DNA from 3 places in the Priestia megaterium genome. Region 3 is predicted to be linked to each of the others. Evidence: a T-box and tRNA genes for the amino acid it is inferred to sense, from the RefSeq annotation. Region 3 holds a T-box; the other regions hold tRNA genes.

Region 1 (3,173 bases), 2.1 Mb from region 3:
AAATAAGTAAATAGTTGAAGGACATGTAGTAAGACTTTGCTGAGGTGAATATACGCTGATAAGTTTGACTGCTATCTTTTCAATCACAAATAACTATTACTCCCTATTGTTATAAAACAGTTTTTATTTTACATACGTTATTATATAACAGTACTTTCGAAAATGAAACCTCCTTTTAGAATTTTTTTCCTACTCGCAAGGAGGCTTTTCTATTAATACCTACGTATAAAAGGCTTCATATATCCTTTACTTTTTCTTATATCACTTATTCATTTCTTTCATACTTCTCAACAAATGAAATTCTTTCCAATATTGTTGGATGACCATATCGAAAAATTTTCACTAAATACGGCGGATTCACCTGGGACAGTCCTGATTTTGTTAAATCCTGAAATGTTTTAATAGCAGCTTGTTTATCTCCTGTTAAGTCCATGGCGTACGTGTCAGATTGAAGTTCATGATGACGCGACTGCATATTTGTTAAAGGACTTACAGCAAATGTGAGCACAGAAAAAATAAGTAGAATAAGCGGTAATGAATTTAAATCACTAAGAGAAGTGATTTTTAATGCTTTCCCCCATCTCTTAATCACAAAGCTAGCAAAATGTTTCGTTAGCCATAAACCTACAATCGATAAAACTAAGGCTGAAGCAATCCCTACATAAATATGTTTCTTCACATAGTGACCCATTTCGTGCGCCATGATAAACAAAATTTCACGTTCCGTCAATTTATTAAGAGTAGTATCCCATAACACAATTCTTGAATTAGAACCTATTCCCGTTACATATGCATTGAGAGAGTTCGTTTTTTCAGACATGTTTACTTCATATACATGCTTAGCAGGTATATGAGCTTCATCTGCTAAATGCAAAATTTTCGTCTCCAGCTCTTTATTCTTTAATGGATAAAAATCGTTATATAACGGATCGATAACCACTGGTTGAATAAACGTCAAAAATAGCGTAAATGGAATAGATACTAGCCACGCATACAGCCACCATCTTTTTGAAAACTTACGAATGAATGCATATAACACAGCAATCACTAAAAACATCGTGGCATAGTTCACCCAAAAATCTGTAAAAAGATCTTTCATCCATCCTTGGAAAGGTTGCGTCGTAATATGGTAAGCCGTTGAAAGCTTATAGCTAATCCAGTCCATAGGAAAAGAGTAGATCAGCAGCAGAACAGATAACCAAAATACATAAATAGCAGTTTGGAGAAGACTGAAACGACTGACGTCTTTAGACCACTTATTCACTTTCTTAGACACACCTAACACTAAAATTAAAATAAACCCTAACCACTCATATGGAATTCGGATAAAAAAGAGCGCATCTCTAATCTTTGAATATTTTTCGGTTAACATAAGTTCTCTTGCATTCATAAACGTAGCCGGATCCACGCTGGTACCTTTTAATGATTGTGGAATAGAGGTGTCACTTATATAAAATAAATACACCCATATACAAGCTGCATACACAAGAAAAACTCCGATGGACCACAAAACAATTTTTTTCACGCATTCCCCTCCTTTTGTACAAACAGTATTCTGTTATTACTATTGTAGGTTTTTTTTCGAAATTTAGAACAAGCGTTTAGAGATGTGCTATAGGAAATGCAAATTGTGAAGAGAAAATCATAGAAAAACGAAAAACAGAGTTTATTCTTTTGTCTAAACTCTGTTTACAAACAAAAAAAGCAGTTTGCATATGCAAACTGCTTTTGAGATGACCCGTACGGGATTCGAACCCGTGTTACCGCCGTGAAAGGGCGGTGTCTTAACCGCTTGACCAACGGGCCAGTATGGCTCCACAGGTAGGACTCGAACCTACGACCGATCGGTTAACAGCCGATAGCTCTACCACTGAGCTACTGTGGAATATGGTGGGCCTAAGTGGACTCGAACCACCGACCTCACGCTTATCAGGCGTGCGCTCTAACCAGCTGAGCTATAGGCCCATTATTTGGAGCGGGTGATGAGAATCGAACTCACGACATCAGCTTGGAAGGCTGAGGTTTTACCACTAAACTACACCCGCGTTACTTAAGATGGGGCGACTGATGGGAATCGAACCCACGAATGCCGGAACCACAATCCGGTGCGTTAACCACTTCGCCACAATCGCCGTCTTAAAATGGTGGCTCGGGACGGAATCGAACCGCCGACACAAGGATTTTCAGTCCTTTGCTCTACCAACTGAGCTACCGAGCCCCAAACAAAATGGCGGTCCCGACGGGAATCGAACCCGCGATCTCCTGCGTGACAGGCAGGCATGTTAACCGCTACACCACGGGACCACTTTGGTTGCGGGGACAGGATTTGAACCTGCGACCTTCGGGTTATGAGCCCGACGAGCTACCGAACTGCTCCACCCCGCGATGATATGAATATGATATAAATAAATGGCGGAGGAAGAGGGATTCGAACCCCCGCGGGCTTTAACACCCCTGTCGGTTTTCAAGACCGATCCCTTCAGCCGGACTTGGGTATTCCTCCGTATATTTATAACAAATGTAACTTATATGGTAGCGGCGGAGGGAGTCGAACCCACGACCTCACGGGTATGAACCGTACGCTCTAGCCAGCTGAGCTACACCGCCATATTATTCGTTACAATTATTTAATTTCATTGGTGGAGCCTAGCGGGATCGAACCGCTGACCTCCTGCGTGCAAGGCAGGCGCTCTCCCAGCTGAGCTAAGGCCCCATAAATGGTCGGGAAGACAGGATTCGAACCTGCGACCCCTTGGTCCCAAACCAAGTGCTCTACCAAGCTGAGCTACTTCCCGTTTATGGCGCGCCCGAGAGGAGTCGAACCCCTAACCTTTTGATCCGTAGTCAAACGCTCTATCCAATTGAGCTACGGGCGCTTTATATGGAGCGGAAGACGAGGTTCGAACTCGCGACCCCCACCTTGGCAAGGTGGTGTTCTACCACTGAACTACTTCCGCTTATTAAAATGAGCCATGAAGGACTCGAACCTTCGACCCTCTGATTAAAAGTCAGATGCTCTACCAACTGAGCTAATGGCTCTCTATGGCTGGGCTAGCTGGATTCGAACCAACGCATGACGGAATCAAAATCCGTTGCCTTACCGCTTGGCGATAGCCCAATAAAATGGTGGAGGGGGGCAGATTCGAACTGCCGAACCCGAAGGAGCGGATTTA
Region 2 (3,173 bases), 2.0 Mb from region 3:
CGTGGGGGTTCAAGTCCCTTCACCCGCATCTTTACTTAATTTCATATATGCGCGGAAGTAGTTCAGTGGTAGAACACCACCTTGCCAAGGTGGGGGTCGCGAGTTCGAACCTCGTCTTCCGCTCCACGTATATAAGTCCTGCCGGGGTGGTGGAATTGGCAGACACACAGGACTTAAAATCCTGCGGTAGGTGACTACCGTGCCGGTTCAAGTCCGGCCCTCGGCACCATTTTAATAAGCGCCCGTAGCTCAATTGGATAGAGCGTTTGACTACGGATCAAAAGGTTAGGGGTTCGACTCCTCTCGGGCGCGCCATAAACGGGAAGTAGCTCAGCTTGGTAGAGCACTTGGTTTGGGACCAAGGGGTCGCAGGTTCGAATCCTGTCTTCCCGACCATTTATGGGGCCTTAGCTCAGCTGGGAGAGCGCCTGCCTTGCACGCAGGAGGTCAGCGGTTCGATCCCGCTAGGCTCCACCAATGAAATTAAATAATTGTAACGAATAATATGGCGGTGTAGCTCAGCTGGCTAGAGCGTACGGTTCATACCCGTGAGGTCGTGGGTTCGACTCCCTCCGCCGCTACCATATAAGTTACATTTGTTATAAATATACGGAGGAATACCCAAGTCCGGCTGAAGGGATCGGTCTTGAAAACCGACAGGGGTGTTAAAGCCCGCGGGGGTTCGAATCCCTCTTCCTCCGCCATTTATTTATATCATATTCATATCATCGCGGGGTGGAGCAGTTCGGTAGCTCGTCGGGCTCATAACCCGAAGGTCGCAGGTTCAAATCCTGTCCCCGCAACCAAAGTGGTCCCGTGGTGTAGCGGTTAACATGCCTGCCTGTCACGCAGGAGATCGCGGGTTCGATTCCCGTCGGGACCGCCATTTTGTTTGGCTCGGTAGCTCAGTTGGTAGAGCAAAGGACTGAAAATCCTTGTGTCGGCGGTTCGATTCCGTCCCGAGCCACCATTTTAAGACGGCGATTGTGGCGAAGTGGTTAACGCACCGGATTGTGGTTCCGGCATTCGTGGGTTCGATTCCCATCAGTCGCCCCATCTTAAGTAACGCGGGTGTAGTTTAGTGGTAAAACCTCAGCCTTCCAAGCTGATGTCGTGAGTTCGATTCTCATCACCCGCTCCAAATAATGGGCCTATAGCTCAGCTGGTTAGAGCGCACGCCTGATAAGCGTGAGGTCGGTGGTTCGAGTCCACTTAGGCCCACCATATTCCACAGTAGCTCAGTGGTAGAGCTATCGGCTGTTAACCGATCGGTCGTAGGTTCGAGTCCTACCTGTGGAGCCATACGGAGAAGTACTCAAGTGGCTGAAGAGGCGCCCCTGCTAAGGGTGTAGGTCGTGTAAGCGGCGCGAGGGTTCAAATCCCTCCTTCTCCGCCAGTCGTTTTAAATTTAAATATGGCCCGTTGGTCAAGCGGTTAAGACACCGCCCTTTCACGGCGGTAACACGGGTTCGAATCCCGTACGGGTCATCTTAAAAAGGTTTGCATATATGCAAACCTTTTTTTTATTTGCGCTTTTTTAAAGATTAAGTAAACAGGAATAATAGTTAGGAATAATTACCATGAATTTTCAGAATAAAAAGTAAGTTTTAAGCAGGATTTTCCCTATATCATATGGAATTATTCATAAAGTAATAAAGTATGAAGAGTATGGAATAAAGAGTAATTTTAGAGAACATTTATTCTATTATATTTGTAGAAAAGGTTTATGTTTTTACTATAAAAGGGAATGAGTGGTAAGAAGCGTATATTATGTGCGTATATTATGTTTGAAGTTAAAGGGGTGGCAAAAGTGAATCTAGCGGTTCAGCCTACTGAATTTGATGTTCATTTGTATCACGAAGGAAACTTATTTCGCAGTTACTCTATTTTCGGTGCGCATCAGGTAACGGTAGAAGGAATTGAAGGCGTACGATTTTGCGTGTGGGCACCTCATGCAAAGGGTGTAAGCGTTGTAGGTGATTTTAATAAATGGAACGGTTTTCAACATTCAATGGTTAAAGTTAATGAAGAAGGTATTTGGATGACATTTATCCCTGAATTAGAACAAGGGACTATTTATAAATATGAAATCATCACACAAAGCAATCAAAAAAAATTAAAAGCAGATCCATACGCTTTCTTCAGTGAAGTGCGTCCAAACACTGCGTCTATTGTTTACTCATTGGATGGGTACAAATGGAACGACCAATATTGGCGTAGAAAGAAAAAACAGCAAAATATATATGAAAGACCACTGTGTATTTACGAGCTGCATGCAGGGTCTTGGAGGACTCATGAAGATGGCAGCCTTTATACATACAGTGAATTAGCACAGGAGCTTATTCCTTATATTGCTGAACAAGGTTTTACACATATTGAGTTATTACCAGTCATTGAGCATCCGCTCGACCGATCCTGGGGATATCAAGGAACTGGATACTATTCTGCTACCAGTCGATACGGTACACCCAAAGAGTTGATGAACTTTATAGATGAGTGTCATCAAAATAATATAGGCGTTCTTTTAGACTGGGTACCCGGGCATTTTTGTAAGGATGAACATGGTCTGTATATGTTCGATGGAGAACCTACTTATGAATACAAAAAAGAACCCGACCGTGAAAACTATGTTTGGGGAACAGCTAATTTCGATTTAGGCAAGCCTGAAGTACAAAGTTTTCTCATTTCGAACGCTTTGTTTTGGTTGGAGTACTTCCACATAGATGGATTTCGAGTAGATGCTGTAGCTAATATGCTTTATTGGCAAAATTCTTCTGGAAAAGCAGTAAATGATGGAGCTGTCAGCTTCTTAAAAAAATTGAATGAAGCTGTTTTTAAATCTGATGAAACGATATTAATGATGGCAGAAGATTCAACGGATTGGCCCCTTGTTACAGCACCTACGTATGAGGGCGGTTTAGGCTTTAATTATAAGTGGAACATGGGATGGATGAATGACGTTTTAACGTACATGGAAGCTGGCGTGGAAAGACGTCCCTATCTTCACGATAAAATGACCTTTTCACTAATGTATGCGTTTAACGAAAACTTTATTTTGCCGCTTTCTCATGATGAAGTCGTACATGGGAAAAAATCATTGCTTAATAAGATGCCAGGTGATTACTGGCGCAAGTTTGCACAGCTTCGACTGCTATATGGATATTTCTTTGCAC
Region 3 (3,173 bases):
ATCACTTCCGGCGTTCGCTTCATTTCTCCGCTGCAGACCGGACACGTCAGCCGCACGTCATCTACATAAGGCTTATGAAGTTCAATGCTGTCATCAACGGAATGAGACGCATGATTTTGAAGCTCTTTGATACTTTTCGGAGCTACTTGATGCGCACATTCCCCGCATTCCCATACGTTCAGCGGCGTTCCCCAGTAGCGCTTTCTGCTGATGTTCCAGTCCACCATATTTTCTAAAAAGTTGCCAAAGCGACCGTGCTTGATATGATTCGGGTACCACGTCACGCTTTCATTGTTTTTCAAAAACTGTTCCTTCAACGCCGTCGTTTGGATAAACCAGCTTTCATTTGCGTAATAAAGAAGCGGCGAGTCGCATCGCCAGCAAAACGGATAGCTGTGCTCATGCTTTTCTTTATGATACAGCACGCCTTCATTTGCTAAATGACGAACGATATCAACGTCGCAGTCTTTCACGAAACGTCCTTGAAAAGGCGGCACTTCAGACGTGTACTGTCCTTTTTCATCCACTACGTTCACAAACGAAAAGCCGTTTTCTTTTACGACTCTGTAATCATCTTCACCATATGCAGGTGCTAAATGAACAACACCCGTTCCGCTTTGATCCGTTACGTAATCAGCCGTTACGACTTCATGCCCTTTTTCCACTTTCACAAAATCAAACGGCGGCTCATATGACATCCCTTTTAACTCATTTCCTTTATGATGAGATAAAACCGTATACTCTCCTTTTAACACTTTGTCTGCAAGTGCTTCTGCCACTATATACACGCTGTCGCCTTGCTCAGCGCGAACGTAGTTCATCTCTTCATGCACCGCAAGCGCCACGTTTGACGGAAGCGTCCAAGGCGTTGTCGTCCACCCTAAAAAATACTCATTATCGCGGTTTTTCACTTTAAATTTCACCGTTACCGTTAAATCTTTTACATCTTTATACCCTTGCGCTACTTCATGCGAACTTAGCGACGTTTGACAGCTCGGGCAGTAAGGTGATACGCGGTGGCCTTTATAAAGAAGTCCTTTGTGATGAATCGTGCCAAGCACGTTCCATACGCTTTCAATGTAGGAATTCTCTAAGGTGATGTAAGGGTCTTCCATATCAACCCAATAGCCAAGCTGCTCCGTGAACGTGCGCCATTGTTTTTCATACACAAACACACTTTCCTTACACTTGTTGATAAAAGCTTCTACGCCGTATTTTTCAATGTCATGCTTCCCCGATATCCCGAGCTGCTTTTCGACACCGAGCTCTACCGGCAGTCCGTGCGTATCCCAGCCTGCTTTTCGGATCACTTGATGCCCTGTCATCGTTTTATAACGAGCCACCACGTCTTTAATCGTCCGGCCTAGCGCATGCCCCACGTGAGGCAAACCGTTGGCTGTTGGAGGCCCTTCATAAAATACAAACGAAGGATGCCCTTCTCGATTTTGAACCGACTGCTGAAACACATTTCCTTTTTGCCACTGCTGCTGGATACGCTGTTCGCGCTCTTGCGAAGACTCCCTTACATTCACTTCTTTCATGTGATACCACTCCTTTTAAAGTTAAAAGCACACAAAGAAACCCGTCCCTATGACTAGGGACGGGTTTTAACCGCGGTACCACCCTGGCTTCTATTGATCCGTTCATCAATAGCACTCAGCAACGTACAATCATACGCGTTCTTTTTAACGGTAGACTACCGTTCAAACTTACTTATCGTTCAGTTTGACTTCTCAGAGAGGATATTCCCCTGCAGCTTGAACACTGGCTTTCAGCTATCACCAGCTCTCTGTGGAACAAACTTGCAGCGTACTGATTCTCTTCAACGAATTTGTGTGCTTTTATTAGTAGTTATTTTATGCGCTTTGGAAGGGAATGTCAATGTTTTAAAATCCTTATTGAAATCCAAAGGTTTAGATCTAAGTTATTTTGTTTCTGCACTTAACATTTGATCGATTTTATTACGCGCTGTTATCCCGTTCTTATCTTTCCATTCAGAAGTTCCACTGCTTCTTCGCTGTGTCACAAACACTGCCGCAGCTGAGATAGAAGAAAAAATTTGATCTTGTACCAGCATGTATCTACCATCTTTTATTTCTAGTACACCGTTTTCTAGAAAAGTATTAATATGGTCTTGCTGCCTTTTAAGTTTAGCTCCTTCTAGCTGTTGTTCGCTCGCAAGCAAAGCTCCTTTATAGACAAGAAATCCATCGCTAACATATTTCCCGGTCGCATACGCATCTCGGCGCTTACAATATAGAACGTCCTCTACTATTACTGATTTTATATCTTTTGACAAATGTGTCTCAACTTGAACAACCTCTTCTATCGCTTGCTCTGCTTCAATCTTTGGTATGTCACCAGACTGTACAGCTTCGCTTTCATATTCTATTCCATTTGAAGCATCCGCAAAAATGGAAAAGCCTAACCCACCAAGTAAAACTTTAATAACATTAAAAATATCTGTCAGGTCGTCTCGTCTAAATTCACGCACAAACGGTTTTGTGGGAACGGTTTGATTAATATCATATGTACCAGAGCGCATGGCTGCTAGATAAGAAATATGTTCTAAGTATTTTACATCAACTTTATCTAATTGATCTTGAGAAGCATTAGAGACAATTAACACGGCCACATCCCAAAAACTTTTACCTGTTGATGGACTAGCATGCTGTCTTAAACGTTCATATCCCACTTCTGCCTCTCCAATATATGCCTCTTTATCTTCTCCAAATAAAAAATAAATGCCGGGCTTTTCTACTTCGCTTTCACCCTTTAAATCTTTCAAACTATTTCTGGGAATGAATACAGCCTGTATCGTTGTATTCGGCACCTCAAATACTTTAATCCCATTTGGATCTTCATCGTAAAACCAAGTCTGTATTCGTTTCGCACCGCTTTTTCGTAGCATCTTTCTTCCTCCGTCTATATCTTCTTGAACGTATTTTAACTGACATTACAATATGTAAATCACTTCCTAATTATAGACGCAGCAATCTATCATTCACAAAAATTAATTTATATCACCTGCTTGATATCTAGCAGGTCCCCTAAATACTTCTCTAACATGCCACCCAAGAAAATCTTCACTCGGCTGATACGCCGGATGAATAGGATCTCTAAGCTTTTGCCCGTGAAACTTCATAAGCCATTCTTCAAATCCATTCGTCCCG

What was found. A T-box is a leader RNA that pairs with one kind of tRNA and senses whether it is charged. The one in region 3 lies ahead of ileS (isoleucine--tRNA ligase), so its partner is inferred to be a tRNA-Ile.
Region 1: it encodes a tRNA-Ile, which carries the amino acid that the T-box ahead of ileS (isoleucine--tRNA ligase) is inferred to sense. The anticodon was not compared.
Region 2: it encodes a tRNA-Ile, which carries the amino acid that the T-box ahead of ileS (isoleucine--tRNA ligase) is inferred to sense. The anticodon was not compared.

The regions. Positions count from the first base shown of each region.
Region 1 is NZ_CP023317.1:591,079-594,251, reverse strand. Features, by position in the region: gene CEQ83_RS03200 (M48 family metallopeptidase) at 266-1,525, opposite strand; tRNA gene CEQ83_RS03195 (tRNA-Glu) at 1,735-1,806, opposite strand; tRNA gene CEQ83_RS03190 (tRNA-Asn) at 1,811-1,885, opposite strand; tRNA gene CEQ83_RS03185 (tRNA-Ile) at 1,889-1,965, opposite strand; tRNA gene CEQ83_RS03180 (tRNA-Gly) at 1,972-2,045, opposite strand; tRNA gene CEQ83_RS03175 (tRNA-His) at 2,057-2,132, opposite strand; tRNA gene CEQ83_RS03170 (tRNA-Phe) at 2,143-2,218, opposite strand; tRNA gene CEQ83_RS03165 (tRNA-Asp) at 2,229-2,304, opposite strand; tRNA gene CEQ83_RS03160 (tRNA-Met) at 2,309-2,385, opposite strand; tRNA gene CEQ83_RS03155 (tRNA-Ser) at 2,411-2,503, opposite strand; tRNA gene CEQ83_RS03150 (tRNA-Met) at 2,531-2,607, opposite strand; tRNA gene CEQ83_RS03145 (tRNA-Ala) at 2,638-2,713, opposite strand; tRNA gene CEQ83_RS03140 (tRNA-Pro) at 2,719-2,795, opposite strand; tRNA gene CEQ83_RS03135 (tRNA-Arg) at 2,800-2,876, opposite strand; tRNA gene CEQ83_RS03130 (tRNA-Gly) at 2,883-2,957, opposite strand; tRNA gene CEQ83_RS03125 (tRNA-Lys) at 2,967-3,039, opposite strand; tRNA gene CEQ83_RS03120 (tRNA-Gln) at 3,044-3,118, opposite strand; tRNA gene CEQ83_RS03115 (tRNA-Tyr) at 3,125-3,173, opposite strand, start outside.
Region 2 is NZ_CP023317.1:4,656,641-4,659,813, reverse strand. Features, by position in the region: tRNA gene CEQ83_RS23885 (tRNA-Leu) at 1-28, shown strand, start outside; tRNA gene CEQ83_RS23880 (tRNA-Gly) at 52-126, shown strand; tRNA gene CEQ83_RS23875 (tRNA-Leu) at 141-229, shown strand; tRNA gene CEQ83_RS23870 (tRNA-Arg) at 239-315, shown strand; tRNA gene CEQ83_RS23865 (tRNA-Pro) at 320-396, shown strand; tRNA gene CEQ83_RS23860 (tRNA-Ala) at 402-477, shown strand; tRNA gene CEQ83_RS23855 (tRNA-Met) at 508-584, shown strand; tRNA gene CEQ83_RS23850 (tRNA-Ser) at 612-704, shown strand; tRNA gene CEQ83_RS23845 (tRNA-Met) at 730-806, shown strand; tRNA gene CEQ83_RS23840 (tRNA-Asp) at 811-886, shown strand; tRNA gene CEQ83_RS23835 (tRNA-Phe) at 895-970, shown strand; tRNA gene CEQ83_RS23830 (tRNA-His) at 981-1,056, shown strand; tRNA gene CEQ83_RS23825 (tRNA-Gly) at 1,068-1,141, shown strand; tRNA gene CEQ83_RS23820 (tRNA-Ile) at 1,148-1,224, shown strand; tRNA gene CEQ83_RS23815 (tRNA-Asn) at 1,228-1,302, shown strand; tRNA gene CEQ83_RS23810 (tRNA-Ser) at 1,306-1,396, shown strand; tRNA gene CEQ83_RS23805 (tRNA-Glu) at 1,417-1,488, shown strand; gene glgB (1,4-alpha-glucan branching protein GlgB) at 1,784-3,173, shown strand, end outside.
Region 3 is NZ_CP023317.1:2,674,355-2,677,527, forward strand. Features, by position in the region: gene ileS (isoleucine--tRNA ligase) at 1-1,541, opposite strand, end outside; T-box leader at 1,594-1,835, opposite strand; gene CEQ83_RS13470 (GIY-YIG nuclease family protein) at 1,925-2,911, opposite strand; gene CEQ83_RS13475 (phosphorothioated DNA-binding restriction endonuclease) at 3,014-3,173, opposite strand, start outside.